One region of the Mycolicibacterium madagascariense genome, then DNA from elsewhere that is predicted to be linked to it. Evidence: predicted binding sites of a transcription regulator. Region 1 holds the regulator's gene; each other region holds the start of a gene.

The links. Region 1 encodes LexA, which represses DNA repair genes until DNA is damaged. Its sites were predicted from a motif close to CGAACANNTGTTCG; they were not measured.
Region 2: the regulator LexA is predicted to act here: its motif matches at 7,009-7,022, upstream of ruvC (crossover junction endodeoxyribonuclease RuvC).
Region 3: the regulator LexA is predicted to act here: its motif matches at 6,594-6,607, upstream of G6N60_RS28255 (HNH endonuclease signature motif containing protein).

The regions. Positions count from the first base shown of each region.
Region 1 covers NZ_AP022610.1:2,425,920-2,436,617, forward strand. The annotation lists gene G6N60_RS11550 (acyl-CoA dehydrogenase family protein) at 1-777, shown strand, start outside; gene G6N60_RS11555 (sunset domain-containing protein) at 915-3,125, shown strand; gene lexA (transcriptional repressor LexA) at 3,122-3,790, opposite strand; gene G6N60_RS11565 (LysM peptidoglycan-binding domain-containing protein) at 3,985-4,452, shown strand; gene nrdR (transcriptional regulator NrdR) at 4,538-4,999, shown strand; gene G6N60_RS11575 (alpha/beta fold hydrolase) at 5,047-6,069, opposite strand; gene G6N60_RS11580 (proteasome assembly chaperone family protein) at 6,112-7,095, opposite strand; gene G6N60_RS11585 (trypsin-like serine protease) at 7,239-8,033, shown strand; gene sthA (Si-specific NAD(P)(+) transhydrogenase) at 8,034-9,449, opposite strand; gene G6N60_RS11595 (DUF4192 domain-containing protein) at 9,612-10,664, shown strand; gene G6N60_RS11600 (iron-dependent transcriptional repressor DtxR) at 10,661-10,698, opposite strand, start outside.
Region 2 covers NZ_AP022610.1:2,600,723-2,611,420, forward strand. The annotation lists gene G6N60_RS12265 (phosphatidylinositol mannoside acyltransferase) at 1-740, shown strand, start outside; gene G6N60_RS12270 (glycosyltransferase family 4 protein) at 746-1,942, shown strand; gene G6N60_RS12275 (NUDIX hydrolase) at 1,942-2,967, shown strand; gene pdxS (pyridoxal 5'-phosphate synthase lyase subunit PdxS) at 3,039-3,944, shown strand; gene tesB (acyl-CoA thioesterase II) at 3,956-4,801, shown strand; gene pdxT (pyridoxal 5'-phosphate synthase glutaminase subunit PdxT) at 4,798-5,379, shown strand; gene G6N60_RS12295 (YebC/PmpR family DNA-binding transcriptional regulator) at 5,463-6,218, shown strand; gene G6N60_RS12300 (NAD(P)H-binding protein) at 6,215-6,895, opposite strand; gene ruvC (crossover junction endodeoxyribonuclease RuvC) at 7,055-7,609, shown strand; gene ruvA (Holliday junction branch migration protein RuvA) at 7,606-8,196, shown strand; gene ruvB (Holliday junction branch migration DNA helicase RuvB) at 8,200-9,270, shown strand; gene G6N60_RS12320 (hypothetical protein) at 9,339-10,031, shown strand; gene gabT (4-aminobutyrate--2-oxoglutarate transaminase) at 10,032-10,698, opposite strand, start outside.
Region 3 covers NZ_AP022610.1:666,943-677,640, forward strand. The annotation lists gene G6N60_RS03055 (sugar porter family MFS transporter) at 1-511, opposite strand, end outside; gene G6N60_RS03060 (STAS domain-containing protein) at 690-1,145, opposite strand; gene G6N60_RS03065 (DNA polymerase domain-containing protein) at 1,295-2,545, opposite strand; gene fadD2 (long-chain-fatty-acid--CoA ligase FadD2) at 2,619-4,409, shown strand; gene G6N60_RS28255 (HNH endonuclease signature motif containing protein) at 4,430-6,589, opposite strand; gene G6N60_RS03080 (MBL fold metallo-hydrolase) at 6,709-7,491, opposite strand; gene G6N60_RS03085 (esterase family protein) at 7,548-8,510, opposite strand; gene G6N60_RS03090 (transglutaminase-like domain-containing protein) at 8,864-9,667, shown strand; gene G6N60_RS03095 (aminotransferase class IV) at 9,736-10,698, opposite strand, start outside.

The DNA.
Region 1 (10,698 bases):
GCGATCGCGATGACCGAGCCGGGCACCGGTAGCGACCTGCAAGGCATCAAGACCCGCGCGGTCAAGCACGGCGACCACTACGTGCTCAACGGCTCGAAGACGTTCATCACCAACGGCATCAACGCCGACCTGGTGATCGTGGTGGCCTGCACCGACCCCGACAAGGGCGCCCTCGGTTTCTCGCTGCTGGTGGTGGAGCGCGGGATGGAGGGCTTCGAACGCGGCCGTCATCTCGACAAGATCGGCCTCGACGCCCAGGACACCGCCGAGCTGTCGTTCACCGACGTCAAGGTGCCCGCTGAGAACCTGCTCGGCGAGGAGGGGTCCGGTTTCGTGTACCTCATGCAGAACCTGCCCCAGGAGCGGATCAGCATCGCCGTGATGGCGGCGGCGGGCATGGAGGCGGTCCTCGAGGACACCGTGCAGTACTGCAAGGACCGCAAGGCGTTCGGCAAGCCCATCGGCAGCTTTCAGAACAGCCGGTTCACGCTCGCTGAACTCGCGACCGAGGCCACCATGGTGCGCATGATGGTCGACGAGTTCATCAAGCTGCACCTGGAGGAGAAGCTGACCGTCGAGCAGGCCGCGATGGCCAAGTGGTACTCCACCGAGGCGCAGGTGCGGCTCAACGACCGCTGCCTGCAACTGCACGGAGGTTACGGCTACATGCGCGAATACCCCGTCGCGCGGGCGTTCCTGGACGGTCGGATCCAGACGATCTACGGCGGCACGACGGAGATCATGAAGGAGATCATCGGTCGTAGCCTCGGCGTCTAGCGACCACTCATCGGTAGCCTGGCCGCGCGACACATTCCCCGGACGGGTTGGATATCCCTCAAGATGGACGTCGACTGACGCAGAGTTGACGAACGCGGTACTCAAGGGAGTCCGGCGCAGCTCGCTGGGAGGACGCAATGACGGGGCATGGAACCCGCCTGGGCAGGACGATCGGACGCGCTGGTGTCGGGGTCATCGCAGCGATGGTGGCCGCGCTGCTCTGGACACCGCTTGCCGCGGCAACCCCTGACACCGACGCCGACGCCGCGATCACCCAGGCGTGGGACGCGGCAGGCGGCCCCGACGGCCCGCTCGGACCGAAGGACGGCGGGGTGTACCCGGCGGGCATCGGTTTCGGGCAGGACTTCGCCGGCGGCAAGATGTTCTTCACCCCGGACACCGGCGCCCACGCCGTGCGCGGCGCGATCCTCGACAAGTACGAGTCGCTGGGCGGCCCGGCCGACGGCGACCTCGGGTTTCCCACCATCGACGAGGGCGACGGCAAGGCGCCCGGCAGTCGCAACACGACCTTCAGCGCCGCCGACCGGCCGGTCATCTTCTGGACGCCCGACAACGGCGCCCACGTGGTGCGGGGCGCGATCAACGCCGCCTGGGACAAGCTCGGAGGATCGGCGGCCACCCTCGGTGTTCCCACGGCCGACGAGACCTACGACGGCGACCAGGTCAGCCAGGTCTTCTCCGGCGGACAGGTGACCTGGAACCGCAAGACGAACGCCTTCACCACCACGCCCCCCGAACTCGCGGACCAACTCACCGGGCTCGCGATTCCCGGCGACGTGACGACGGCCATCGACGCGGCCCGTCGGGCCGCGGGTGGTCCGCTCGGTCCATTGGGTGCCGCCGACGGCGGCCAATACACGATCGGCAGCGACGGAACCGGGCAGAACTACGCGGGCGGGAAGATCTTCTACAGCCCCGCCACCGGAGCCAACGTGCTGACCGGCCAGCTGCTCGCGAAGTACGAGAGCGTGGGCGGTCCCCAGGGAGATCTCGGCTTTCCGACCAGCAACGAGAACGATGGCGGCCTGGCGCCGATGAGCAAGATCGCGAGCTTCGCCGCCGCCGATCAGCCCGTGATCTTCTGGACGCCGGACTTCGGCGCAGTGATCGTCCGGGGAGCGATGAACGCCGCGTGGGCCAAGCTCGGCGGAGCCACCGGTCCACTCGGTGCGCCCACGGCCGACCAGACCGTCAACGGCGACGTCACCACGCAGAAGTTCAGCGGCGGGGCCGTCTTGTGGAACAAGAAGACCAACGCATTCACCACCGAACCGGCGAACCTGCAGTCCCAACTGACCGGGATCGAGGTGCCGGGTCGCGACGCCCCGCAGTCCACGCCCCCCGCCGCCGCGCCGGATGCCGGATCGTCGGGGCACGTCAGCTGGTGGTGGTTGCTGGCCGTCATCCCGCTCCTCGTGATCGTCGGCGCGGTGACGGCCGCGGTGTTGAGGCGGCGGCGCCGCGATGTCGAGCCCGGGCGCGACGACTACGACGACCGTGACGAGTACGACGACGACTATGACTACGACGACTACGACGACGACCGTCCCGCGGACGACGACGATTCGGGGCCGTTGCCGGTGCACGACGACGAGGACGGTTCGGGGCAGCGGCGTCGCAGCGACTGGGCATTGCCCGCCGCCGGGCACGGCGACGTCGGCGACGGGCCCCACGACAGTCCCCACGACGGCGAGGGCTTCGTCGCCGACCTGTCGCGCAACCAGGACGCCATCGACACGGCTCCGACACCTGTCGTCTCGGACGCCGACCTCAATGGTGATACCGAGGCCGAGGCCGGGCCCGAGCTCGACGCCGGGCCCGAGGTGTCGCGGTTCGCGGCATTCGCCCACCATCCCGACCACTCCGATCAGCCAGACCATCCAGACCACGACGTGGAACCGGACCACGCCGACCATGCGGACGGCGATGATCACGCCGCGTTCGTCGACCACGCCGAGCACGCCGCACCGGAGGCCAACGCCGACTCTGGCGTCGACGATGGCGAGGAACCCCCACACGACGTCGGCAGGGAGCCGTTGGCGCCGTTTGCCGCCGCGGTGATGTCCCATGCCGATCCGGAGCCGGACAGCGGGCCGCCCAGCGGTCGACACGCAGCCATCCACTTCGACGAGCCGACGGCCCTCGAGACGTCGCTGCGGTTGGCCACCGAAGACCCGTTCAACGCGCCCAGCGGCTACCCGATCAAGGCCGACACGAAGACGGGCCTGTACTGGACGCCCGGCAGCGGTGAGTACGACCGCGCACGTGCGGAGATATGGTTCGCCAGTGAGGAATTCGCGCTGACGAACGGGTTCGCGAAGGGCTAGATCTTCCGGATCACGGTGACGACCTTGCCGAGGATGGCCGCATCGTTGCCCGGGATGGGATCGAACGCGGGGTTGTGCGGCATGAGCCACACCTGACCGCTGGTGCGCTTGAACGTCTTCACGGTGGCCTCGCCGTCGATCATCGCCGCGACGATGTCCCCGTTGTCGGCCACGTTCTGCTGCCGGATGACCACCCAGTCACCGTCGCAGATGGCCGCGTCGATCATCGATTCGCCGACCACCTTCAACAGGAACAGGGCACCCTCGCCGACGAGTTCCCTCGGCAGGGGGAACACGTCCTCGACGGCCTCCTCGGCGAGGATCGGCCCGCCGGCGGCGATGCGTCCGAGGACCGGGACGAAGGTGGGTTCGGGAAGGGCATCCGAGCCGGCGACGTCGGTCGTCACGACCGTCGTGCCGGTCCGTGCGGGATCGTCCGGCGTTCGCACGTCCACGGCGCGCGGGCGGTTCGGGTCGCGGCGTAGATAGCCCTTGCGCTCGAGCGTGCGGAGCTGGTGCGCGACCGACGACGTGGAGGTCAGTCCGACGGCATCGCCGATCTCGCGGATGCTCGGCGGGTATCCGCGAGACGTCACCGAACTGCGGATGACCTCGAGGATGGTGCGCTGACGTTCGGTAAGGACCGTGTCACTGCTGTCACTCATGGCGGTGAATGTAGTCCGCCGCGTCCCCAGAATCAAACATGTGTTCGACGCGTGTCGCCGACGGTCGACGTCGAGCGGACGTGTCGGTGGGTGGCGCTACCGTCTGCAACAGTTCGATCACGTGTTCTAGTAATCGAACACCTGAGCGATTAGTATTCGAACACAAGAGCGAACCGACGACGAAAGGCCCTGAGATGACGATCATCACCCGCGAAGACCCCACGGACCTCGTCGTGCGCCCACTGCGGCCCGCACGCCCGGTGCGGCGGACGCCGGCGAGCGCGCGACGCGGACCACAGCGCCGCCGGCCCGCGGGCGCGCCGCTGACCCACCGGAGCACCGGTGTCCTGATGTCACGCGCCTCGCACCGGCGCAAGCCGGTCACGCCGTTCACCACCGTGGTGCTCGCGCTCATCGCCGCGGCCATCACGGTCTGGCTCGGTCTGGTGGCCCACTTCGGCGCTGCGCAGCACGCCCCGGCCCCGGCGCCGGCCCGGCTGGCCGTCGTGCAGGTCCAGGCGGGGGAGTCCCTCGAGCAGCTCGCGCAGCGGATCGCGCCCGACGCGTCGATCGGCGCCGTCGTCGAGCAGATCCGCGATCTGAACGAGCTGAGGTCTCCGGCGGTCGACGCGGGACAGACGCTCATCGCGCCGGTGGGTTGATCGCGGCATGCGCCGTGAAACCCGCTGCCGTGCATCGGTACGCTCGTATGCGACCGGAGTAGTCGAGCGCGGCGGAGGAGCGGAGATGCATTGTCCGTTCTGCCGTCATCCCGACTCGCGGGTGGTCGACTCCCGAGAGGCTGATGAAGGCCAGGCGATACGTCGTCGCCGGTCATGTCCCGAATGCGGCCGACGATTCACCACCGTGGAGACCGCGGTGCTGGCCGTCGTCAAGCGCAGCGGTGTCACCGAGCCATTCAGTCGGGAGAAGGTGATCAAGGGCGTGCGCCGAGCGTGTCAGGGCCGCCAGGTCGACGACGACGCCCTGAACCTCCTGGCTCAACAGGTGGAAGACGCGGTGCGCGCGGCAGGTTCACCCGAAGTGCCCAGCAACGAGGTCGGGCTAGCCATTCTCGGCCCGTTGCGCGACCTCGACGAGGTCGCCTATCTACGGTTCGCGTCGGTCTACCGGTCGTTCTCGTCGGCCGCCGACTTCGAGCGCGAGATCGAGGCGCTCCGCGCCCATCGCGGCGTGTCCTCGGCCTAACGCGTTGTCCCGCAACGGTTCTCGAGGCCCCGACTACTCTTTAGCTCCTAGGTAGCGCTGCGCTCGTCGGCACCGAGGGCGTCGAGCACGGCCACCCGCGTGTCCATCGAACCCGTGAGCCCTTTCTCACTGACCCCCGAACGCAACAGGTTGCGCAGCAGCTCCTGGTCGTAGACGGCCGGGTCGGTGGAGCCGATGAACTTCTCGACGATCTCGACGAAGCGATCGGGGTCGTCGTGAAACGGGAAGTGCCCGGAGCCTTCGAACACGTCGAGCCGCGAACCCGGCATGGCGGCATGGGCCATCCGCGCATGCCCGACCGGGATGACGGAGTCCTGTGAACCCCAAATCAGTTGCACGGGAACGGATTCGGTCAGGTAACAGCGGTCGAGCATCGTGACCACCTGACCCCGCCAGTCGACCACCGCGCGCAGTGTCCGCGCGAACGCCGACGATGCGGTCGGTTCCGGAAGGTCGGCGAGGATGCGCAGCATGTCCGGGATGTCGCGGCCCACGCCGGTGGAACCCAGCAGAGCACCGCCGACCCGCCCGAGCATCTGCAACGCGGGCAACACCATCGGCAGCCGCAACACCGCGAGCGCCTCGGTGCCCATCGGCAGCGAGGCGATGCGCAGCGCGACGTTGACGTCCTTCGTCACGCCGCCGGCACCGACGAGGATCAAGCGATCGACCAATTGCGGGAACTGGTAGGCGAACTGCATTGCCACTCCGCCGCCGAGGGAGTGGCCGACGACCGTCACCCGTTCGACGTCGAGCACGCTGAGCAGGTCGCGCATGCCGTTGGCGTAGGCGGCCACCGAGTAGTCGGCGCGTGGCTTGTCCGACTTGCCGTGTCCCAGCAGGTCGGGGGCGATCACGGTGAACCGCTGCGCCAGCTTGCTCTGCACCGTGCTCCAGGTCGTGGAGTTGTCGCCGATGCCGTGGATCAGCAGGATCGCCGGGCCGGAACCCGCGATCCGGTAGGCCCGCCGGTAGCCGTGGATGACGCGGTAGTGCAGCGTCGGGGTCACCTCGCGCACCGGCCGCAGATTGGGCTTTCGCTCCGTCACGATCACCAACTCCGTCGTCGAGCCCGGGGCAGGGCGGTCACGTCAAGACCCCGTGTTGCCGTCCTCGCCCGCGGAGTCGTCGCCGGTCTGCTCGGCAAGGAATCGCTCGAATTCGGCGCCGAGCTCATCGCCACTTGGCAAATCCTCGTCACGCGCCAGCAGGGACCGATTTTCTTGGGCAGCAACGAACGCATCGTACTGTCGCTCCAGCGCGGTCACCACTTGAGCAACCTCGTCGCTCGAGGAGACCTGCTCGTCGATCTTGGTGTGCACCTCCGCGCCCGCCTCGGCGAGCGGCCCGAGGGGCAGCCGCAGCGAACCGGTCTTCGCGACCTGGGCCAACAGCGCCTCGGCCGCGGGTGGATAGTCCGTCTGGGCCAGGTAGTGCGGCACGTGCACGGTGAAGCCGACGGCGTCGTGACCGTGCTGGGTCATCCGGTACTCCAGCAGGTTCGACACACTGGCCGGCACCTGGACCTCGCCGACCCACGGCTGATGATCGGCGATCAGCGACTTGTCGCCGGCATGGGCGGTCATGGTCACCGGTCGGGTATGGGGAACCGCCATGGGAATGGTCCCGAGGCCGATGACCTGACGGACGTCCAGACGCTCGGCGAGCAGCCGCACGGCCGTGATGAAGCGCTCCCACCGCAGGTCGGGTTCCAGACCGGCCAGCAGCAGGAACGGGGTTCCGACGCTGTCGCGCAGCGCGTACAGGTTGAGTTCGGGGTTGTCGTAATGGGTGAAGTGGTCGCTCTTGAACGTCATCAGGGGCCGACGGGAGCGGTAGTCCAGCAGCTCGTCGATGGCGAAGGACGCCACCAGCTCGGTGTCCAAGGTGTCCTTGAGGTGCCCCGCGGCGATCTTGATGACGTGGCCCGCATCGGAGAAGCCCTCGAGCGCATGGATCATCACCGGTCCCCGGCCGTCTTCGGACGACAGCTGTGGCGCCGGAAACTCCAGCTCGTATATCCCGGTCTGTTCGGGTTGGTAATGCTGCCCCGTGTCTTCTGGGTGATCAGCCATTTCGCCTCGCCTCCTCGTACGTCTAGTGTCCCGCACTCGAGGTTTTCCACCGCATCGCCCCACTCATCGCTGGAACACCGGGTGCCCGCACCCGCATTCCGTCCCCATGCCGCTTCCAGTTTCGTGCGGCAAGATCGGTCCCCATGCGCCGTTCACGACTCGTTCTGCTCGCCGTCGTGGCGGCCGCGATCACGTCGTGCAGCGGTCCCGCCGCGACGCACGGCAAGTCGGCGTCCCCTCCGTCGCCGCTGATCCGCAACGCCCGCGCCGTGACGGTGACGGCCGATCCCGTCCCGCCCGATCCGCGGATCGGCGCGATCTTCGTGGGTGGTACGACGACCCATTCGTGCACCGGATCGGTGCTGCACTCGGCGACGGGTGACCTGGTGCTGACCGCGGCGCACTGCATGGCCGACGGCCCGGACAACTGGTTTGCCCCGGCCTATACCGACAGCGTGACGCCGGATTTCTGGCACATCGACCGCATCTACCTCGATCCGCGGTGGACGGCGCGCGAAGACCCCCTTGCCGACTTTGCGGTCGTCAGCGTCAGCCACGGCGCGCGCGGATCGCTCGAGGCGGCCTCGGGCGGCGGATTCGTCGTCGGCCCGACGCCTCCGGTCGGCACCGACGTCGCCGTGACGGGATACGCCACGGGTGTCGGGGGCGGTCCCATCGGCTGCTTCGGCGCCCTGTCCGCCCGCGACCAGGGCTACCCGTCACTGCGGTGCGGGGGCCTGGTCGACGGGACCAGCGGGGCGCCGTGGCTGAGCGGTGACACCGTCGTCGGCGTCACGGGCGGACTGCAGGGCGGGGGGTGTCAGGAGAACGTCTCCTACGCCGCGCCGTTCGACGCGGCGATCACGCGACTGGTTGCCCGGGCCGAGGCCGGTGGCGCAGGCGACTCCGTGCCCGGCTCCTACGCCGACGGGTGCTGATCAGGCTCTGAATTGGGCCAGTGCGCGCAGCTTGTTCATGACGTCCAATGCGGCGACCTTGTACGCCTCGGAGAACGTGGGGTAGTTGAACACCGCGTCGACCAGGTATTCGACGGTGCCCCCGCAGCCCATGACGGCCTGGCCGATGTGCACCATCTCGGTGGCGTTGCTGCCGAAGATGTGGACACCCAGCAGCGTCAGGTCCTCGGTGGACACCAGGAGCTTGAGCATCCCGTAGGAGTCCCCGGCGATCTGGCCGCGGGCGAGCTCGCGGTAGCGCGACACGCCCACCTCGTAGGGGATCGAGTCCTTCGTCAGATCGACCTCGCTGGCTCCGACGTAGGACACCTCCGGGATGGAGTAGATGCCGATCGGCTGCAGCGCGGTCATGCCCTTGCAGGGCTCGCCGAATGCGTGGTAGGCAGCGAGCCTGCCCTGGTCCATCGACGTCGCGGCCAGCGCGGGGAAGCCGATGACGTCGCCGACGGCGTAGATGTGGTCGACCTTCGTCTGGTAGTCGTCGTCGACGAAGATCCGGCCGCGCGCGTCGGCTTCCAGGCCCGCCGCCTCGAGATCCAGGTCCTCGGTCTGGCCCTGCCGCCCGGCCGAGTACATCACGGTCTCGGCGGGAATCTGCTTACCGCTGGCGAGCGTGGTGACGGTGCCCGAGGCGCCGACGTCGACGGCGGTGACCTCCTCGCCGAAGCGGAAGGTGACCGCCAGGTCGCGCAGGTGGAAGCGCAGCGCCTCGACGATCTCGGGGTCGCAGAAGTCGAGCATGGTCGGGCGCTTCTCGACCACGGTCACCTTGGTGCCCAGCGCGGCGAACATCGACGCGTACTCGATGCCGATGACGCCGGCGCCGACCACCACCATCGACGTGGGAATGGTCTTGAGGTCGAGGATGCCGTCGGAGTCGAGCACCCGGGAGTCGTCGAACTCCACCCCGCTCGGCCGCAGTGGTTTGGTGCCCGTCGCGATGACGATGTTGCGGCCGGACACGGAGATGCTCTCGGCGCGGTTGGGATCCTCCACCTTCAGGGTGTGGGCGTCGATGAAGTGGGCGTGCCCGACGTACAGTTCGACCCTGTTGCGCATGAGCTGCGAGCGCACGACGTCGATCTCCCTGCCGATGACGTGCCGCGTGCGGGCGAGCAGGTCGGCGGGCGTGATCTTCTCCTTCACGCGGTAGCTGGCGCCGTACAGTTCGCGCTGGCTCATGCCGGTGAGGTAGACGACGGCCTCACGCAACGTCTTCGACGGAATCGTGCCGGTGTTCACGCAGACGCCACCGAGCATCAGCCCGCGTTCGATGACGGCGACGGATTTGCCGAGTTTGGCGGCGGCGATGGCGGCCTTCTGTCCGCCGGGGCCCGAGCCGATGACGACGAGGTCGAATTCCTGCATGGAGCTCATGAGGAACAGGTGTACGCCGCCCGCCGCCATCCTGCATGGCGAGTACGTCAACACCGCGTGAACATCGCTCCGCCATCCACAGGGCGCATTTCGTCCACAGGAGGAGCCCGTACGGCGGGTGCGGGCCGGTTTTCGTGGGTGGGGGCTGGGAGGTTGTCGTGCATGGCGACCTTCAGAGCTTCCGACGACCATCTCAACAAGCCCGGCGCGTTGATTGCCGCGCTCCCTGCGGTGCTCGGCTTCGTACCCGAGCACTCCCTGACGATCGTGACCGTCGAGGACGGTCAGCTGTCGTGCGTGATGCGCGTCGACCTCTCCGAGGAACTGGTCGACTCGCTGGACCACCTCGCCGAGGTGGCGGCGGCGGCCGAGCCCGACGGTGCCCTCGCCGTCATCGTGGACGACGACGGAATGTCCTGCCGAGCGTGCCTGGAGGAGCACCGGTGCCTCGTCGCGGCGTTGACCACCATGCTGGCCGCGCGCGACGTCGAACTCCTCGGCGCCTTCGTCGCCGACCGGGTCGAGGCGGGCGGGCAGTGGCTCAGCCTCGACGGCCGACCCGGGTGGGGACGGATCGAGGATCCCCGGTCCTCGCCGATGGCGGCCGCCGCGGTCCTCGGCGGCCGTGCGCTCCATGCGCGCCGGACCGACCTCGAAGACGTGATCGCGACGGCCGATCCCGCGCGGACGGAGGCGCTGCGGGCGGCGATGGTCCTCGCCGAACACGACGGTGATCGCCGGCCCAGGGCCGCCGCGCGCCGCGACGTCGAACACGCCGTCGCGTCCGCGCGCCGGCTGGCTCGCGGCGTGCCCCCCGCCGACGCCGACCTCGTGCGGCTGGCCTGGGGCGTCACCGACACCCGCGTCCGCGACGTGCTCTACGCATTGGCGGTCGGGCCGGAGGCGGGTGCGGCCGAGGCGCTGTGGGCGCTGCTGGCGCGCACGCTGCCGGACCCGTGGCGGGTGGAAGCCATTGTGCAGCTTGCCTTTTCGGCGTATGCGCGGGGTGACGGGCCGTTGGCCGGGGTGTCGCTCGAGGCGGCGCTGCGCAGTGACGAGGAGCATCGCATGGCGCGCATGCTCGATCAGGCCCTGCAGACGGGCATGCGACCGGAGCAGATCCGCGAACTCGCCCAGACCGGACACCGGCTGGCCAAGCGGATGGGGGTGCGCTTGCCGCCGCATCCTGGCGGGCCGCGCACGCGCGTCGGCTAGACCTTCTCGACCCGCACGGCGTGGGCCATGTGAT
Region 2 (10,698 bases), 170 kb from region 1:
GCGTCCCCCCGAAGGACGTGCCGGACAGCCTGATCCGTGCTTCGCTGGCGTCCTACGCACGCTACTGGCGGGAGGCGTTCCGGTTGCCCTCGATGGATCACCAGGAGCTCGCCCGCCGTCTCGACGCGGCGGTCATCGGCGGTGCGCACGTGGCGGAGGCGCTCGCACGGGGCCGGGGTGCGGTCCTGGCGTTGCCCCACAGCGGCAACTGGGACATGTCGGGGGTGTGGCTCACCAACACCCACGGCCGGTTCACGACGGTGGCCGAGCGGCTCAAGCCGGAGTCGCTGTATCGGCGGTTCCTCGACTACCGCGAAAGCCTGGGCTTCGAGGTGCTGCCGCTGACGGGAGGGGCCCGACCGCCGTTCGAGGTGCTCGTCGAACGGCTCCGCGGCAACGGTCTGGTCTGCCTCATGTCCGACCGTGACCTGACGACCTCCGGCGTCCCCGTCGACCTGTTCGGCGAGCCGACGATGCTGCCCGCGGGGCCCGCCAAGCTGGCGCTGGCGACGGGCGCGGCGCTGCTGCCGGTGCATTCCTACTACGAACCCGACGTCGCCGTGACCGACATTGGCGCGCCGCTGGACCTCTCCAGCGGTGACGTCGGGGAGATCACGCAGGCGCTGGCGGACAGGTTCGGCGCGAACATCGGGGCGCACCCCGCCGACTGGCACATGCTGCAGCCCCAGTGGATCGCCGATCTGTCCGAGGAACGCCGCGTCCGAATCACGGGTGGGTGAGCGCCATGCGGATCGGGATGGTGTGCCCGTACTCGTTCGACGTCCCCGGCGGCGTGCAGGCACACGTCCTGCAGTTGGCCGAGGTGATGCGCGGCTACGGGCACGAGGTCAGCGTGCTGGCCCCGTCGTCACCCGAGGCCGTGCTGCCCGACTACGTCGTCTCCGGCGGCAAGGCGGTGCCGATCCCGTACAACGGTTCGGTGGCCCGGCTGCGGTTCGGCCCCGCCACCCACCGCAAGGTCAAGAAGTGGTTGAGCGACGGCGACTTCGACGTCCTGCACCTGCACGAGCCCAACGCGCCGAGCCTGTCGATGCTGGCGCTGATGATCGCCGAGGGTCCGATCGTGGCGACGTTCCACACCTCGACCACGAAGTCGTTGACGCTCAGCGTGTTTCAGGGCATCCTGCGGCCGTGGCACGAGAAGATCGTGGGCCGCATCGCGGTGTCCGATCTGGCCCGGCGGTGGCAGATGGAGGCGCTCGGATCGGATGCGGTCGAGATCCCCAACGGCGTCGACGTCGCGTCGTTCGCCGCGGCGCCCCCGCTCGACGGCTATCCGCGGCCGGGGCGCACGGTGCTGTTCCTCGGTCGCTTCGACGAGCCGCGCAAGGGCATGGCCGTCCTGCTGCGAGCGTTGCCCGCCCTCGTCGCGGCGCTGCCGGACGTGCAGGTCCTCGTCGTCGGGCGCGGTGACGAGGAGGAGTTGACGCGGGAGGCGGGCGAGTTGGCCGGCCATCTGCGCTTCCTCGGGCTCGTCGACGACGCGGAGAAGGCGTCGGCGATGGCCAGTGCCGACGTCTACTGTGCGCCGAACACGGGAGGGGAGAGCTTCGGCATCGTGCTCGTCGAGGCCATGGCCGCGGGCACGGCCGTCGTGGCCAGCGACCTGGACGCCTTTCGCCGCGTGCTGCAGGATGGCGCGGCCGGGCGGCTGGTGGCCGTCGACGACGCCGACGCGCTGGCCGCGGCGCTGATCGAGGTGCTCACCGACGACGCCGCCCGCAGGCGCTACGTCGAGGCGGCGACCACCGCGGTGCGCCGCTACGACTGGTCGGTGGTCGGCCGCGAGATCCTGCGCGTCTACGAGACGGTCGCGGGCGCAGGCACCAAGGTGCGGATCGTCGGCGAGGCGACCAAGGAGACCAGGCGGGTGCGCAAGGCCACCGGCCGGCGCAGGGAAGCGGCGGGGGAGCCGGCGTGATCGGGTGGCTCGTCGTGGTGGCGCTCGCCCTGCTGGCGGCGGTCCTGGTGGTCGGTGGCATCTGGGCGTTCCAGACCGCTCACCGACTCGACCGCCTGCACGTCAGGTACGACCTGTCCTGGCAGGCCCTCGACGGCATCCTCGCCCGCCGCGCCGTGGTCGCCCGCGCCGTCGCCACCGACGCCTACGGCAACACCGCCGCGGGCAGGCGGCTGGCCGCACTGGCCGACGCCGCCGAACGGGCCCCGCGCAGCGCCCGCGAGGCCGCGGAGAACGAGCTGTCGACCGCGCTGGCCGCGGTGGATCCGCTGTCGCTGCCCGTGGCGCTGGTCGCGGAGCTGGCGGACGCGCAGGCGCGCGTGCTGCTGGGCCGCCGGTTCCACAACGACGCCGTGCGCGACACCCTCGCGTTGCGCGAACGACCGCTGGTGCGGTGGCTGCACCTCGGCGGAACGGCGTCCATGCCCACGTATTTCGAGATCGTCGAGAGTGGGGCGCAACGGGCGGCCGGGCAGCGGGTGCACCAGCGCACCTCGGCCCGGATCGTGCTGCTCGACGAACTCGGCCACGTGCTGCTGTTCTGCGGGTCCGACCCGGCGAGCGCGTCCGCGCCGCGCTGGTGGTTCACCGTCGGGGGCGCCGTGGAACCCGGTGAGTCCCTGGCCGAGGCGGCCGTGCGCGAGCTCGCCGAGGAGACGGGGCTGCGCGTCAGCGCCGCCGACCTGGTGGGCCCGGTGTGGAAGCGCGAGGCGGTGTTCGACTTCAACGGGTCGGTCATCTTCAGCGAGGAGATCTTCTTCGTCTACCGCACGCAGCGGTTCGAGCCGTCCACGGCGGGCTTCACCGCACTGGAGACGCGCACGATCCACGGCCACCGATGGTGTGACGAGCAGACGATCGCCGAGCTGGCCGACCGCGGCGAGACGGTCTACCCGCTGCAGCTCGGCGAACTCCTGGCCGAGGCCAATGCGCTGGTCGCGCCAGGATCGAGCGGGTCGACCCGCGAGCTCCAGTCGATCCGCTGACCGCGGGGCCAACTGCGAATTCATTCGATTTGGCCCGGCCACTAGACTGCTTTCGTACTGATGTGGAGGAGATTGCCGTGAGTTTCGGTGAGAATTCGCAGACTGGCACCGCGCGCGTCAAGCGCGGGATGGCCGAGATGCTCAAGGGTGGCGTCATCATGGACGTCGTCACGCCCGAGCAGGCGCGCATCGCCGAGGGCGCCGGCGCGGTCGCGGTGATGGCCCTGGAGCGCGTGCCCGCCGACATCCGGGCCCAGGGTGGGGTCTCGCGGATGAGTGACCCCGACATGATCGAGGGCATCATCGAAGCGGTCACCATTCCGGTGATGGCCAAGGCCCGCATCGGGCACTTCGTGGAGGCGCAGATCCTGCAGAGCCTCGGGGTCGACTACGTCGACGAGTCCGAGGTGCTCACGCCCGCCGACTACGCCAACCACATCGACAAGTGGAAGTTCACCGTGCCGTTCGTCTGCGGTGCGACCAATCTGGGCGAGGCGCTGCGGCGGCTGACCGAGGGCGCGGCCATGATCCGCTCCAAGGGCGAGGCCGGCACCGGTGACGTGTCCAACGCGACGACCCACATGCGCAGGATCGGCGGCGAGATCCGTCGGCTCACGTCGCTGTCGGAGGACGAATTGTTCGTCGCCGCAAAGGAATTGCAGGCGCCCTACGAGCTGGTGGCCGAGGTTGCGCGGGCCGGCAAGCTGCCGGTGACGCTGTTCACCGCGGGCGGCATCGCGACCCCCGCCGACGCGGCGATGATGATGCAGCTCGGCGCCGAGGGCGTGTTCGTCGGCTCGGGCATCTTCAAGTCCGGCGATCCGGCGGCCCGGGCGGCCGCCATCGTGAAGGCGACCACCTTCTACGACGACCCCGACGTGCTGGCCAAGGTGTCGCGCGGGCTCGGCGAGGCCATGGTCGGCATCAACGTGGAGGACATCGCGCAGCCGCACCGGCTGGCCGAACGCGGCTGGTAGAAACTACCGGCATGTCGATCGAGGAGATCCTCGGGCTCGAGCAGCTCGAGGTCAACATCTACCGCGGCGGGGTGTTCAGCCCGGAGTCCGGCTTCATGCAGCGCACCTTCGGTGGTCACGTCGCCGGGCAGTCGCTGGTGTCGGCCGTCCGCACGGTGGAGCCGCGCTACCAGGTGCACTCCCTGCACGGCTACTTCCTGCGGCCCGGTGACGCCAGGGCGCCGACGGTCTACCTGGTGGAGCGGCTGCGCGACGGCGGGTCGTTCGCGACGCGCCGCGTCAACGCCGTGCAGCACGGCGAGACCATCTTCTCGATGTCGGCGTCGTTCCAGACCGACCAGAGCGGCATCGAGCACCAGGACGCCATGCCCGCCGCACCGCCGCCCGACGACCTACCCGGCTTCCGCTCCGGGGGTGCATTCGACGACGCCGGATTCGCGCAGTTCGCGGAGTGGGACGTCCGCATCGTGCCGCGCGATGAGCTGAAAGTGGTGCCGGGCAAGGCATCTCAGCAGCAGGTGTGGTTCAGGCACACCGACCCGCTGCCCGACGACCCGGTGCTGCACATCTGCGCGCTCGCCTATCTGAGCGATCTGACGCTGCTGGGATCGGCACAGGTGAATCACCCCGACGAGCGCAAGCACCTGATGGTCGCGTCGCTGGATCACGCGATGTGGTTCATGCGCCCGTTCCGCGCCGACGAGTGGCTGCTCTACGACCAGTCCTCGCCGTCGGCGTGCGGCGGCCGCTCCCTGACGGAGGGCAAGCTGTTCAATCAGTACGGCGAGATGGTGGCCTCGGTCATGCAGGAGGGGTTGACCCGCTATCAGCGGAACTTCACCCCGTCCGCGACGTGAGCCCGCGCGTCGGAGTCCTTGCGCTGCAAGGAGATACCCGCGAACACCTGGCGGCCCTGACCGAAGCCGGGGCGCAGGCCGTCACCGTGCGGCGGCGTTCGGAGTTGGACGCCGTGGACGCCCTCGTTCTTCCCGGCGGTGAGTCGACGGCCATGAGCAAGCTGCTGCGCGAGTTCGAGCTGCTGGACCCGCTGCGCGAGCGGCTCGCCGGCGGCATGCCCGCCTACGGGTCGTGCGCCGGCATGATCCTGCTCGCGACCGAGATCGCCGACGCCGGCGTCCCCGGTCGCGAGGCCCTGCCGCTGGGCGGCATCGACATGACGGTGCGGCGCAATGCCTTTGGCCGCCAGGTCGACTCCTTCGAGGAGGACGTCGCCTTCGACGGGCTCGACGGTTCGGTGCACGCGGTCTTCATCAGGGCGCCGTGGGTCGAGCGGGTCGGCCCGTCGGTCGAGGTGTTGGCCCGCGCTGCCGGCCATCCGGTCGCGGTGCGGCAGGGCAGGACGCTGGCGACCGCGTTCCACCCGGAGATGACGGGCGACCGCCGCGTGCACCGGATGTTCGTCGAGTCCCTGTAACCCGCGCCGGATTCACTCACCCGGTGGGCCCACGTAGACTGGTCGATCGGACTTCGCAGTAGAGAAGAAGAGGTAGGACCTGCATGAGCGGCCATTCCAAGTGGGCCACCACCAAGCACCAGAAGGCCGTCAAGGACGCGCGCCGTGGCAAGGAGTTCGCCCGCCTGATCAAGAACATCGAGGTCGCCGCGCGCACCGGTGGCGGTGACCCCAGCGGCAACCCGACGCTGTACGACGCCATCCAGAAGGCCAAGAAGACGTCGGTTCCCAACGACAACATCGAGCGCGCCCGCAAGCGCGGTGCCGGTGAAGAGGCCGGTGGCGCCGACTGGCAGCCCATCACCTACGAGGGCTACGGGCCCAACGGCGTCGCGGTCCTCATCGAGTGCCTGACGGACAACAAGAACCGTGCGGCCAGCGAAGTGCGCATCGCCATGACCCGCAACGGCGGCAACATGGCCGACCCGGGATCGGTGTCCTACCTCTTCACGCGCAAGGGCGTCGTCACGCTCGAGAAGAACGGTCTGACCGAGGACGACGTGCTGACCGCGGTGCTCGAGGCGGGCGCCGAGGACGTCCACGACCTCGGCGACACCTTCGAAGTCATCTCCGAGCCGACCGATCTGACGGCGGTGCGGGCGGCCCTGCAGGACGCGGGCATCGAATACGACTCCGCCGACGCCAACTTCCAGCCGTCGGTCAGCGTGCCGGTCGACCTCGAGGGTGCCCGCAAGGTGCTCAAGCTGGTCGACGCCCTCGAGGACAGCGACGACGTGCAGGACGTCTGGACCAACGTCGACATCCCCGACGACGTCGCGGCCCAACTCGACGAGGATTAGCCGCTCAACACCGAGACCGCCTCGGCGATCGTGGTGTCACCGGAGATCAGTTCGAAGGTGACGCCGCTGGTCGCCGGTGCGTCGAGCAGGGCGACCAGCATCGCGGCGACGTCGGCCCGCGGAATGCTTCCGCTGCCGGTCGAGTCGGCGACGCGGACCCGTCCGGTGCCGGGCTCGTCGGTCAGGTGTCCGGGCCGCACGATCGTCGCGTGCAACGCAGGCTTGGCCAGCACCGCCGCATCCGCTGCGGCCTTGGCGCGCAGGTAGGCGACGAAGACCTCGTCGGACCCCTCCGGCGGCGGGCCGTCGGCGCCGATCGCCGACACCATGAGGTAGCGGGTCACGCCCGCGGCCTCGGCGGCGTCGGCGAGCAGGATCGCCGCGTCGCGGTCCACGGTCGTCTTCCTGTCGACCCCGCTGCCGGGGCCCGCGCCCGCCGCGAACACGACCGCATCGGCGCCGCCGAGCCGCTCGGCGACCTCGTCGACGGTCGCCTTCTCCAGGTCCAGGACGATCGCCTCGGCGCCCGCGCTGCGCAGATCCTCGGTCTGGTCGGGGTTGCGGATGAGGCCGGCAACGGAGTCCCCGCGGTCGGCGAGCAGCCGCTCCAGGATAAGGGCGATCTTGCCGTGCCCGCCGGCGATGACGACGCGCTTCGATGAGTCGTTGACGGTCATCCCGCCACGCTACGTGCCGTCAGGAACGCACCGATCTCGCGGGCGGTCGCTTCGGGTTGGTCGAGCGGGGGCGTGTCCCTACCCAGGACCCGGCCCGGCCCGCGTTAGGGTATCGAACAGCTGTTCGGGAGTCGGGAGTGTCGTGGTCGAGGAGTCGCAGTGCGGGTGATGGGCGTCGATCCCGGGCTGACGCGGTGCGGTCTCTCGGTGATCGAGAGCGGCCGCGGACGCCAGGTGATCGCACTCGACGTCGACGTCGTTCGCACGCCCTCGGACCACCCGCTGCAACATCGCCTGCTGGCCATCAGCGACACCGTCGAGCATTGGCTGGACACCCACCACCCAGACGTCCTGGCCATCGAGCGCGTCTTCGCCAACCAGAACGCGAACACCGCGATGGGGACCGCGCAGGCCGGTGGCGTCATCGCGCTCGCGGCCGCCCGGCGCGACATCGACGTGTACTTCCACACCCCCAGCGAGGTGAAGGCGGCGGTGACCGGCAACGGCCGCGCCGACAAGGCCCAGGTTACCGAGATGGTGACGAGAATCCTTGCGCTGCAAGCGAAGCCGACTCCGGCGGACGCGGCGGACGCGCTGGCCCTCGCCATCTGCCACTGCTGGCGGGCGCCGATGATCGCCAGGATGGCCAAGGCCGAGGCCATGGCCGCCGAGCAGCGCCGCGCCTACCGGGCCAAGCTGAAGGCCGCGACGTGATCGCCTCGGTGCGCGGCGAGGTGCTCGACATCGCCCTCGACCATGCGGTCATCGAGGCCGCCGGCGTCGGATACAAGGTCATGACGACGCCCACGACGCTGGCCACGCTGCGCCGCGGTGCCGAGGCCCGACTGATCACCGCGATGATCGTGCGCGAGGACTCGATGACGCTCTACGGGTTCGCCGACGCCGAGTCCCGCGACCTGTTCACGACCCTGCTGTCCGTGTCGGGCGTAGGGCCGAAGATCGGGCTGGCCACCCTGGCCGTGTACGACGCGCAGGCGCTGCGCCAGGCCCTGGCCGACGGCGACGTGACGGCGTTGACCCGGGTGCCCGGCATCGGCAAGCGGGGCGCCGAGCGACTGGTGCTCGAACTGCGGGACAAGATCGGGACGACGGCGTCCTCCAGCGGCGCCGCCGGGGTCGCCGGCCACGCGGTGCGCGGGTTGGTCGTGGAAGCCCTCGTCGGCCTTGGCTTCGCGGCCAAGCAGGCCGAGGAGGCCACCGACCGCGTGCTCGCCGACGACGCCGACGCCAGCACCTCCAGCGCGCTGCGCGCCGCCCTGTCCATGCTGGGAAAGAAGTAGGAGATGGGCCGCTTCGACTCCGACGACCTCGAGGACACCTCCGACCGCGAGGTCTCCGCCGCACTGACGGTGGGCGAGGGCGACGTCGACGCCAGCCTGCGGCCGCGGTCGCTGAGCGAGTTCATCGGTCAGCCGCGGGTCCGCGAGCAGCTCCAATTGGTCCTCGAGGGTGCCAAGAACCGCGGCGGCACGCCGGATCACATCCTGCTCTCGGGTCCGCCGGGGCTGGGGAAGACGTCGCTGGCGATGATCATCGCCGCCGAACTCGGCACGTCGCTGCGCCTCACGTCGGGACCGGCGCTGGAGCGGGCCGGCGATCTGGCGGCGATGCTGTCCAACCTGGTCGAGCACGACGTGCTGTTCATCGACGAGATCCACCGCATCGCCAGGCCCGCCGAGGAGATGCTCTACCTCGCGATGGAGGACTTCCGCGTCGACGTGGTCGTGGGCAAGGGCCCCGGCGCGACGTCGATCCCGCTGGAGGTCGCCCCGTTCACGCTGGTCGGCGCGACGACGCGGTCGGGCGCGCTGACCGGGCCGCTGCGCGACCGCTTCGGCTTCACCGCCCACATGGACTTCTATGAGCCGGCCGAACTGGAACGGGTGCTGGCCCGCTCGGCCGGCATCCTCGGCATCGCGGTCGAACCCGACGCCGGCGCGGAGATCGCGCGCCGGTCCCGTGGTACGCCCCGCATCGCGAACCGGTTGCTGAGGCGCGTGCGCGACTACGCCGAGGTGCGGGCCGACGGTGTCATCACCCGCGACATCGCCAAGGCGGCGCTGGCGGTCTACGACGTCGACGAGCTGGGCCTGGACCGCCTCGACCGGGCCGTACTGTCGGCGCTGACGAAGAGCTTCGGCGGGGGACCCGTCGGGGTCTCGACGCTGGCCGTGGCCGTCGGTGAGGAGGCCACCACCGTGGAGGAGGTGTGCGAGCCGTTCCTCGTGCGCGCGGGCATGATTGCCCGCACGCCGCGGGGTCGGGTGGCCACCGCGCAGGCGTGGACGCATCTGGGCATGACCCCGCCGGCCGGGGCGACCGGCCTCGGTCAGCCAGGTCTCTTCGAGCCCTGACGTCGTCGCGGGCGGCGGTTGCCCGCAGGTCGGAACGGGTACTCCGGTGCGGAATCGAGGAGGCCGTCATGACTCAGGTAACTCACCCGGAACGCGTCAGCGGGGGCAGGATGCGGATCCCACGGAGTAGGGGCGCCGCCAGCGGCCTCCTGGTGATGCTGCTGGGGCTGTGGGGCGCCCTGATCCCGTTCGTCGGACCGGCGTTCGACTTCGCCTACAACCCGGCGCAGGGGTCGGCGTGGAGCGCGGCCCGCGGCTGGCTGGAGGTGCTACCCGGCGCGGTGGCCGTGATCGGCGGCCTGGTGCTGGTGCGCTCGGGCAACCGGGCGGCCGCAATGCTGGGCGGCTGGCTCAGCGTCGTCGCGGGCGCATGGTTCGTCGTCGGCCGGGTGGTCGCCACCACGCTGACGATCGGCCAGATCGGCGGACCCGTCGCGCCGACCGACACGAAGGCGGCCTGGCTGGAGCTGACCTACTTCTACGGACTCGGCGCGCTCATCGTGTTCTTCGGCGCGATGGCGCTCGGCCGCCTCTCGGTGCGCAGCATCCGCGACGTCGGTTACGCGCAGCGGGTGGCCGAGGAACGGCGCGACGACCGGATCGAGGGCGCGACCGTGCAAACAGCCGCGGTGTCCGAACCCGCCACGGGGCCGACGCGCCGCCTCGACACGACCGCCGTCGGCGAACCCGAGCGCCCGAAGCGTCCGTGGCACCAGCGGCTGGGTCGCAGGCACGAGGATCCGACGCCGGCGGCCCGCTAGTCAGAGGTCCTTGAGGACCAGCGCCAATACGTCGAGACCTTCTTCGAGCAACTCGTCGGTCGACGTCAGCGGCGGCAGGAAGCGCAGGACGTTGCCGAACGTGCCGCACGTCAGGACGATGACGCCGGCGGCGTGAGCGCCCGCCGACAGTGCCTTGGTCAGCTCGCCGTCGGGTTCGGTCGTCCCCGACTTGACCAGTTCGACGGCGATCATCGCACCCCGACCGCGAACGTCGCCGATGCGATCGTCGTCGGCCTGCATGCGGCCCAGCCGCCCCTTCATGAGCGTTTCGATCTCGCGGGCGCGGGCGACCATGCCCTCGGATTCGATGGTCTCGATCGTCGCCAGTGCCGCGGCGCAGGCGACCGGGTTGCCGCCGTACGTTCCGCCGAGCCCGCCCACGTGCGGGGAGTCCATGATGTCCGCGCGTCCGGTGACGGCGGCCAGCGGCAGTCCGTCGGCGATGCCCTTGGCCGTGACGATGAGGTCGGGATCGATGCCCTCGTGCTCGCAGGCGAACATGGCGCCGGTCCTCGCGAAGCCGGTCTGCACCTCGTCGGCGATGAACACCACGTCGTTCTTGCGGCACCAGTCCAGCAGCGTCGGCAGGAAGCCCTCGGCGGGGACGATGAACCCGCCCTCGCCCTGGATCGGCTCGATGACGAGT
Region 3 (10,698 bases), 1.8 Mb from region 1:
CGATCGTGGCGATCACGATGCCGACGCCGATCGCGATTTGAAAGCACAGCACCAGCCGGCCGCGGTACTTCGGAGGCGCCAGCTCGGCGACGTACATGGGCGCGGTCTGCGTGGCGCCGCCCACGGCGAACCCGAGCACGAGCCGTCCGAGGGACAGGACGACGGGATTGGGGGACAGCGCGCACCACAGGGCGCCGACGACGAACACCACCGCCAGCATCACCAGCGTGCCCTTGCGACCTCGCCGCTCGGACAGGGAACTGCAGGTCAGCGCTCCGACGACGGCCCCGAGCAGGATGCTCGCCGCGATGACCTGTTTCCAGCTCTCGGCGATGCCGAAGTCCTTCGTGATCTGCAGGAGAGCGCCGGAGATGATGCCGGTGTCGTAGCCGTACAGCATTCCGGAGACGGCGGATACCAGCGCGACGATGACGACCGCGCCGGTGAGTTGACCGGGGGTGTCTGCTCGCGCGACCTCTGGCTTGCCGGGAGCACTACCAATGGAACTCATGAGCCCAGCCTCCAGCCGTCAGACGTCGTCGTCGAATACGCGGTGGAGGTGGATACCCACTGCGGTCCCGAACGAACCGCAGGCCGAACGGATTAGCGGCTGTCAGAAGCCTTGTGCCGCGGGTGGATCAGGTAACGCAACCAACGAACGTCGATCAGCATGGATGATTCCTCTTGGCTCAGGCGGACTTGGTCAGGATGGGGAGGATGCGACGACGCTCACCGGCGACGTCCGAAAAGTGGTGCAGCGCTTCGGGAACCGACGACGTCGCGGGGAACACCTCGTCGACGCCGCAGAGGCGCAGCGTGCGCGACACGGGCTGGCTGACGATGAGCGACCACTCGTCGCCTGCGGCGTAGCAGGCTTCGTCGATGGCGTCGAGCAGTTCGATGGCCTGCGCAGCGAAGGAGGTAACGCCGCTGAGATCGAGGATGAACGGCTTCTCGGCGATGATGCAGCCCTTGGCCTCGGCGACGACGGAGCCGACGTTGACGGCGTCGATCGTGCCGGTGATGGTCAGCACGGTCGCCAGCTGGCGGCACTGCTTGTGAAGCTCGGCTCCGTGGCACTCGACCGACGGATTGCCATATCGGAAGCGGTTTTTCGCGACTGAGTTGGTGCTCGCTGTGGTCATGGCACTGCCTCCCTTCGGTGATTGCCGAGTGAGAAGGCGGCGATGCCGTCACTTCGACTTGAATCCCAAGGTAGGGGGCCAAAATAAGGTACCGGGGAGTAAGTCCTAAAACATCCTTAAGACTTGTCTGCCCCAGAACAGCAAATCGCTCAGCGGGGGCGGCCCTGAGCGCCCGAATACCGCTCCCAGGGGGAGTAGTCCGCCAGCAGATCCTCCTGCGGCGGCCGCTGATCCTCGGGCACGTGCTGGAGGTTGATGCGCACGCGGTACCAGATCGAGCTGGGCCCGCGCATGCCGTCGACCAGGACGTCGATGGGCTCCAGCCGCTCAGCGGCGGCCGGATGCGCGTCCTTCCACGTCTGGAGCGCGGCCATCGCCTCGTCCTTGGTCTTCGTCCTGGCGATCTCGATGAGCGGTTTGGTCGACACCCGGTTCCCCGACCCGTCCCCACGTCGTGCACCCTTGGGCGCCTTCTCCGCGGGGCCGAGTTCCTCCGCCAGCGCGAGCAGGCCCTCCAGACCGCCGGCGGCGTCGTCCATGCCCTCCCACGGATCGCCGATCTCGGCGAAGCGCTCGGGCACCGTCGCCACGGTGAAGGCCTCGGGCCGGCACCCGGGCACCTCGTCCCACCGCAGGGGCGTGGACACCCTGGCGTCGGGCCGCGAGCGGACGGAGTAGGCCGAGGCCACGGTCCGGTCCTTCGCGTTCTGGTTGAAGTCGACGAAGACGCCCTGGCGCTCCTCCTTCCACCACCGGCTCGTCGCCAAATCCGGTGCGCGCCTTTCGACTTCACGCGCAATGGTCTCAGCCGCCAGCCGCACCTGCCGGTACGGCCAGTTGGGCTCGATGCGCGCGTACACGTGAAAGCCCTTCGAGCCCGAGGTCTTCGGCCATGCCGTCAGTCCGTAGTCGGCCAGCACGTCGCGGGCGACCAGTGCCACGTCGATGATCTGCTGCCATTCGACGCCGGGCATCGGGTCGAGGTCGACGCGGAGTTCGTCGGGATGCTCGAGATCGTGGGCCTGCACGGGGTGGGGGTTGAGGTCGACGCAGCCCAGGTTGACCGCCCACGCCAGGCCCGCCGCGTCCGACAGGACGGCCTCCTTGGCCGAGGTGCCCGACGCGTACTTCAGCTCGGCGACCTCGATCCAGTCCGGCCGCTTCTCGGGGGCCCGCTTCTGGAAGATGGCCTCCTGGTCGATGCCCTTGACGAACCGCTTGAGGATCATCGGCCGGCCCGCGACGCCGCGCAGGGCGCCGTGGGCGACGGCCAGGTAGTACTCGATGAGGTCGAGCTTGGTGACGTCCGGGCGCCCGTCCAGCCCGGGAAAGACGATCTTGTCCGGGTGGGTCACCCGCAGCGTCTTGTCCCCGATGTCCATCGACAGCGAAGACGCCATGTCGGCAATGGTAGTTGCGGACGAGCCTGGGGACTCGGACCCACATGCGACGGGCGTCACATATTGTGGGTGGATGCCCAACCTCATCGAGCTCCCCTTTCAGGCGGCGGCCAAGGTCCAGCAATATTTGGAGCGCGGTTCGGCCGAGCTGCACTACGCGCGGAAGATGTTCGAGGCGGGCGCCTTCAAGCTCGAGCCCCCGCAGAACGTCGCGGCCATGGTGGCCGACATCCGGCGCTGGGGTGAGTTCGGCATGATCCCGGCGCTCAACGCCCGACGCACGCCGAACGCCACCGCGATCATCGACGACGACGGCGAGATGACGTTCAAGGAGCTCGACGACGCCGCCAACGCCGTCGCGAACGGTCTGCTCGAACGGGGCGTCACGGGTGGCGACGGAGTCGCTCTCCTCATTCGCAACCACCGCTGGTTCCTCGTCGCGCTCTACGGCGCGGCCAAGGTCGGTGCGAAGCTGATCCTGCTCAACAGCGAATTCTCGGGGCCGCAGATCAAGGAGGTCTCCGAGCGCGAGGGCGCGAAGCTCATCATCTTCGACGACGAGTACACCAAGGCGGTCTCCGCCGCGGAGCCCGAGCTGGGCCGTCTGCGCGCGCTGCCGACGAACCCCGACAACGACGATCCGTCAGAGAGCTCCGACGAGACGTTGGCCGACCTGATCGCCAAGAGCAGGTCCACGCCGCCGCCGAGGGCCACGGCGCACTCCAAGATCATCATCCTGACCAGCGGCACGACGGGTACCCCCAAGGGAGCGAACCGCAGCAGCCCACCGTCGCTGGCTCCCATCGGGGGCGTGCTGTCGCACGTGCCGTTCAAGGGCGGTGAGGTGACGTCGTTGCCCGCGCCGATGTTCCATGCGCTGGGCTACCTGCACGCCACGATCGCGATGATGCTGGGCAGCACGCTGGTGTTGCGCAGGAAGTTCAAGCCGGCCACGGTTCTCGCCGACATCGAGAAGCACCGGGTCACCGCGATGATCGTCGTTCCGGTGATGTTGTCGCGTCTGCTGGACGAGCTCGAGAAGACGAGCCCGAAGCCCGACCTGTCGAGCCTGCGCATCGTGTTCGTGTCCGGGTCGCAGCTGGGTGGTGAACTCGCCAACCGGGCGTTGAAGGATCTCGGTCCCGTCGTCTACAACCTGTACGGGTCGACGGAGATCGCCTTCGCGACAATTGCTCGGCCACAAGACCTTTCGATCAATCCGTCGACGGTGGGACCGGTCGTCAAGGGCGTCAAGGTCAAGCTGTTCGACGAGAACGGCAAGGAGGTCCCGAAGGGCGAGGTGGGACGGATCTTCGTCGGCAACACCTTCCCGTTCGAGGGCTACACCGGGGGCGGCCACAAGGCGATCATTGACGGGCTCATGTCATCCGGTGACGTCGGCTACTTCGACGAGCACGGTCTGCTCTACGTGAGCGGTCGCGACGACGAGATGATCGTGTGCGGTGGCGAGAACGTCTTCCCCGCCGAGGTCGAAGATCTGATCAGCGGCCACCCCGAGGTCGTCGAGGCCACCGCGATCGGTGTCGAGGACAAGGAGTGGGGCCACCGGCTGCGCGCGTTCGTCGTCAAGACCGACGGCGCCTCCGTCGACGAGGACACCATCAAGGCCTACGTCAAGGACAACCTGGCCCGCTACAAGGTGCCCCGCGAGGTCATCTTCCTCGACGAGCTGCCGCGCAACCCGACGGGCAAGATCCTCAAGCGGGAGCTCAAGGACATGGACGTCGACGGCGATGGCGGCGGTGACGGCGGCAGCGCCAAGTCCGAAAAGCCTTCCAGCAACGGGGATTCCGAAAAGACGGCGGACAACGCCGAGCCCGACGGGGCCGACGCGAAGGCCTGACCCCAGCGGCTCTCGGCCCGTCAACCCGACCGCTGCTCGCCCCCACCCCACTCCTCCGGGCGTCCGAAGAGGCGTTCGGGGTGGTGGTAGTAGTTGAGCCGGGGTTGGCCGGTGTCGAGTTCCGGCGGTGGGATCCATTGCACCCCTTGGGGTGTGATGGTGACCGTCCAACCGAATTCGGCGAGGCGGTTGTCCCCGGGGCAGGCCAGCACTTCTTCGTTGACGTTGGTCTGCCCGCCGTTCTTGGCCCAGCCGTTGACGTGGTGCACCTGGGTGCCGTACGCCGGGACCCGGCAGCCGGGCTTGGTGCAGCCGCGGTCGCGGGCGTAGAGCACGATGCGGTGCGCCGCCGGGGCGATGCGCTTGGTGCGCCCGCAGTACAGCGCCTCGTTGGTGTGGCGGTCGAACACCGTGAGGTAGTGGTAGGCGTGCGACGCCATCCGAATGACGTCCGACATCGGGATCAGCGTGCCGCCCGCGGTCACCGCAGTCATCGCCGGCCGCGCGGGCGTCGGCGGGAGCCGGAATGCCGGTGGGGGTGGGGGTACCGGTGGGGGTGGTGCGGCCGGCGGGGGTGATGTTGCCGGCGGGTCTTGCGGGTCTTGGTCTTCCGGTTCGGCGTCGGGTTCGGGCTGCTCGCTGGCGGCGTCACATATGGTGACGGACTCGTCCTGAACGCCCGGGGCGTCGGGGACAAGGTCGACGGTCTGTCCGCCAGCGGCGTCACTATTTGTGACGGCTGCCGGGGCGCAGTCGTCCTCGGACTCGTCCTGAACGCCCGGGGCGTCGGGGACAAGGTCGACGGTCTGTCCGCCAGCGGCGTCACAAAGTGTGACGGCTGCCGGGGTGTACTCACCCTCGGACTCGGCCGGGGCGGGATCGGTGTGGGTCGGAGGCTGCCCGCCAGCGGCGTCACAAATCGTGACGGCTGCTGGGGTGTACTGACCCTCGGACTCGGCCGGGGCGGGATTGGTGTGGGTCGGAGGCTGCCCGCCAGCGGCGTCACAATTTGTGACGGCTGCTGGGGTGTACTCACCCTCGGACTCGGCCGGGGCGCCCGGGGCGTCGGGGAGAAGGTGGCAGGCCTGCTCGTCGGCGGCGTCACAAATCGTGACGGCTGCTGGGGTGGTTTCACCCTCGGACTCGTCGGGCGCGGCCGAATCATCCTGCACCACCGGCGCTTCGGGTGGGAGGTCGATCTCGGTCTGCACCCCCTCTGGTGCGGCGCCGCGGTCGGTGATCCAGTCCGGGGCGGGGGTCTCGGGCAGGCCGGCGGCGGCCTCGAGGTCCTGCAGGGTGGTGGTCACGATGATCGTCACCGGCAACCCGTTGTGCTGACCCAACTCCCCACTGGCCAACGCCCCCCGCGCGATCACCGACAACGCATCGTGATTGCGCTGCCCTTGCGTGCGCCCATCCTCTTGGATCTGATCGCGGCTGGGCACCCCCGAGGTGCAGGGATGCTCGTCGTCGGGATTGCACATCCCCGGCGCGGCGAGCTTGGCGTTGACGGCCTCCAGCGCCGCCGCGGTCATCGGGTCCAACCGCCCCTGCACACTGACGGTGCCATCGGCCTCCTGGCGACCGAACACCAGATACCGCCGCCGGGACCGGGTGGCGTCGTTGGGCGCCGACCCATCCGGATCGATCATCGCCCGCAATCGCTTCCGCGCCTGGCGCAACCCCTCCGGGGTCAACCCCGGCGCCACCGACACCAGGGTCTCCTCGCACCGCTCACGCTCCTCGACGCTCACCCAGCCGGGCAACGTGGCGAAGAACCGGCGGATCTGCGCCACGTGATCGGCCCCGATGCGCCCCTCGGCCTGCGCGGCCGCGGTGCGCGCCAGCACCGGCTCCTGGGGCTCGCCCAGCAGCGACACCCGCGGCCCCAGATCACGGGCATGGTCCACGCGCCGGGCAGCATCGGTCGCCGAGATCTTCAACCGGTCGATCAACAACTCGCGCAACGACTTCGCGCCCAAGGCCATCGGATTGCTCTCCCGATCCATGCGCGCCAGGATCCGGTGGCTCACCGTCGCTCGGCGGCGCTGCGTGCCTTCCATACGCTGGAGCACGGTGAGCAGTTCACGATCGGTCAGGGCATCGAAGTCCAGGGCCAGCAGCTCATCGGTCAGCGCCGCATCCTTGGCGATCGCGGCGAGCACCTCATCTGCACCCATGCCTCGAACATACCTTCGACCACCGACAAGAACCCTGCCCGCCAACCTCGAAAACTGGAGTTGCACAACATGATTCGGGTTCGGTTGCACACTAAAACGAACCAGTCAGTCGGGAGGGGTCAGACCTGCAGGAGGTACTCCAGGTCGGTCCAGTGGCCACGTGGCGTTCGGTCGAGGAGCGCGCCGGTGCCGGCCTCGTCGAAGGCCGTGACGACGTCGTCCATGCCCTCGCTGAAATGCGCCCACGAATCCAGGTGCGCGGCGATGACGACGCTTGCGCCGAGGATCTCCGCCGCGGCGGCCGCCCGGGCGCTGGTGAGCGTCAGGGGCCTGCCGCGTTCCTTCGTCGGCACCCGGGCCGCACCGACGAAGAGCACCGCGACGTCGATTCGGCCCACGGCGTCGGCCACGGCCTTGACCGCCTCGACCGAGGCGTTGTCGCCGCTGAGGTAGACGGTCGGCTGGCCCTGACCCGACAGCACGAAGCCGGACACCTCGCAATTGACGAAGCCCTCCGCGTCGCGCTCACCGTCGGCGGGCCCGTGCACGGCCGGAACCGCCTGCACGACAAGGGAAGTGAACCCATCACCGCCCGGCAGCTCCACGGCCTGCCACACCGCCAAGCCGTGCGCGTTGGCGCCCAGCCGAGCGGCCGAGCCGGGGGTCGTGAGCACTTGCGGGACGGCCGCCGCGAGCGCGCGGCCGGCGTCGTCGAAGTTGTCGGGATGCTGGTCGTGGCTGACCAACACCACGTCGACGGGCCCGAGGTCGGACGCGTCGACCGCCGGTCCCGCCGTCTTGGTCAGGTAGGCGTGGGGTCCGGGCGGATCGAACGTGGGGTCCATGACGATGCGGCGACCGGCGATGTCGACGACAGTCGTGGGGCCGCCGAGCACGCTGATGGCGCACGCCCGACGTTGCTTGGTGACGGCGTCCGGGTTGCCGTCGTGCTGGGCGGTCAGCTGACCGCGGTCGGCGTGGCGCCGAGCACCCGCTGGATGTCGGGCTTCATCTCCTGCAGCTGCTGGCCCCAGTAACCCCAGTCGTGGGTGCCGCTGTCGGGGAAGTTGAACACGCCGTTCGTGCCGCCGCCCGCGAGGTAGTTCTGCTGGAACGTCTTGTTGGTGCGCAGCGTGAAGCTCTCCAGGAACTTGGCCGGCAGGTTGTCCCCACCGAGATCGCTGGGCGTGCCGTTACCGCAGTAGATCCAGATCCTGGTGTTGTTGGCGATCAGCGTGGGCAGGTTGACCATCGGGTCGTTGTACTTCCACGCCGGATCGGTCTCGGCGGGGCCCCACATGTCGTTGGCCTTGTAGCCGCCGGCGTCGCCCATCGCGGTGTTGACCAGTCCCGGCCAGAAGCCCTCGGACAGGTTGAGGAACCCGGAAAGCGATGCCGCATAGGGGAATTGCGCAGGGTGGTGGATGGCCAGCGTCAGGGCTGCCGAGCCGGCCATCGACAGTCCGACCGCGGCGCTGCCCGTCGGCTTCACCTGCCGTTGCTGCGCCAGGTACGCGGGCAGCTCCTGGGTGAGGAACGTCTCCCACTTGTAGGTCTGGCACCCGGACTTGCCGCACGCCGGCTTGTACCAGTCGCTGTAGAAGCTGGACTGGCCACCGACGGGCATCACGACCGACAGTCCCGAGCCGTAGTACCACTCGAAGGCGGGGGTGTTGATGTCCCAGCCGTTGAAGTCGTCCTGGGCGCGCAACCCGTCGAGCAGATACACCGCCGGGGAGTTGGGGCCGCCGCTCTGGAACTGGACTTTGATGTTTCGGCCCATGCCCGCCGAGGGCACCATCAGGTACTCCACCGGCAGGCCCGGGCGGGAGAACGCGTTCGCGGTGGCGGCGCCGCCGAGGAACCCCATGAAGACGGGCAGCAGGGCCGCCAGGACAGCGGTGATGATCAACCGGCGCACAGAATCTCCTCGTCGTCGAAAGGGGGGCCGTGTCTGGAGGTGACCCCGTGCCGCGGGTGTCGGACCCACCGGTGGATGGGTTGCTCACATCCGCTGGCCCGTGCCTCGCATCGTCGCTCAGGCGGACGGCTCCACCACGAAACGGTTCCACAGGGCCCTGGGAATTCCTCGTGGAGCGACGCGCAATCGCAGCGGTGCGTCGCCCGGTCATCGCTTAGACTCCTCGCATCACACCGGCGTGACCAGGCTGGTGCGGACCATGTTTGGTTCCCGGTCTCGCTGGGTATCGATGGGCCGACGTGATGCGCTCGCCACGTCCTCCCCCAGTTCCCCGTACCGAAAGTTGATGAGTCATGAGGCGTGAAGTCGGAGCGCAGCTCCAGGTCGAGGTATTCGACCCGACGACGTTGGAATTCCAGATCGCGGTCGCACCGCAGCCGGGTGCCGAGGTCACCGAGGAGCTGTCGTTCACGATGAACGGCAATGCCATCGAGCCGCTCGAACTCATCGGCCAGCACGGGACCCGCATCCACAAGTTCGAGGCCGGCAAGGGCACCGTGATGGCCAACTACTCGGCGACGATCATCGGCCAGGCCGAGCCCGCTCCGGTCGACGAGATCGATCTCTCGACCTACCTGCGACCCAGCCGCTACGCCGAGGCCGACAAGTTCTACGGTTTCGCCGCAACGGAATTCGGCAATCTCGCGAAGTCAGTGGCGCTGTTGGAGAAGGTGTCGTCGTGGGTCGGCACGCGGCTGCAGTACGTGCCCGGGTCCAGCGACCCGATCGACGGCGCCGCGGACACCGTGCTGGCGGGCACCGGGGTGTGCCGGGACTACGCACACCTGGTGATCGCGCTGCTGCGGGCGGTCAACGTGCCCGCCCGCCTGGTCGCGGTCTACGCACCGGGTTGCTACCCAATGGACTTCCACGCCGTCGCCGAGGCGTACGTCGACGGGATGTGGCGGGTGGTCGACGCGACGTGCCTGGCGCCGCGGCAGACGATGGTGCGCATCGCCACCGGGCGCGACGCCGCAGACACCGCCTTCCTGGACAACCACGGCGGCGGCATCAACCTGACGAACATGAACGTGACCGCGTGGGTCGAGGGCATGTTGCCGCTCGACGACGTCAAGGACCTCGTCTCACTCGGCTAGCCACACCAATGGCCGGTCACCGCACGGGTGCGTGAAACACCGTGTGGTGACCGGCCATTCGGCGTCTGCTAGTACTCGATGGCCTCGATCAGCGGGCCCGGCTCGTCCATCAGGGCCCAGAAGCGATCTCGGATGCGGACGGTCACCGGTCCCGGCTCGCCGTTGCCGATGGGTTCGCCGTCGAGGGTGTTGATGGGAGTGACGCCGCCCGCGGTGGTGACGGCCATGATCTCGTCGGCGTCGTACAGTTCGCGGCTGGTGACGTCGCGCAGGGTGGCCTCGATGCCCATCTGGTCGGCGAGCTCGAAGACCGTCTTGCGGGTGATGCCCGGCAACGCGTTGCGCGACGGCGAGGCGATCTTGCCGTCCTTGACGATGCAGACGTTGAAGCCGGGGCCCTCGGCGACGCAGTTGTCGGCGTCCAGCAGGATCGCGGTGCGGGCACCGCGGTCCTTGGCCTCGAAGCTGGCCGCCGTCAAGTCACCCCACTGGTAGTTCTTGATGGTGGGGTCGACGGTGTTGCGGCCGGCGCGACGGACGTGGCGCGGCACGACGGCGGTGGTGCCGTAGATCTGCTCGGCCGGGGGGAACGCCCACAGGTAGGGGATCGCGTAGATGTAGACCTGATGGGTGAGCTTGGTGAGGTCCTTCTCGCCCTTCTTCTTGCCGTAGCCGCGGGTGACCGTCAGGTTGACGAACGACTCGCGCAGCTGCGACATCGAGATGCACTTCTTGGTGATCTCGGCGAGCTCGGCCTTGCTCATGCCGGCGTCCAGGCGCAGCTTGGCCGCGCCGTCGAGCAGGCGGTCGAGGTGGTCATCGAGGCGAAACACGTTGCCGTGCCACACATGTGCCACGGTGTAGGTGAGATCGGAGTGGCCGAAGCCGGTGTCGAAGATGGAGATCCTCGCCTCCTCGGCGGGCAGGTATTCGCCCTCGATCCAGGCCACCCCTCCCGCGAACGGGCTGGAGGTGTCCAGTTCGTAGTCGCTGTACTGGATCACCGAACCGGCGGGGGTGTCCTCGCGGAT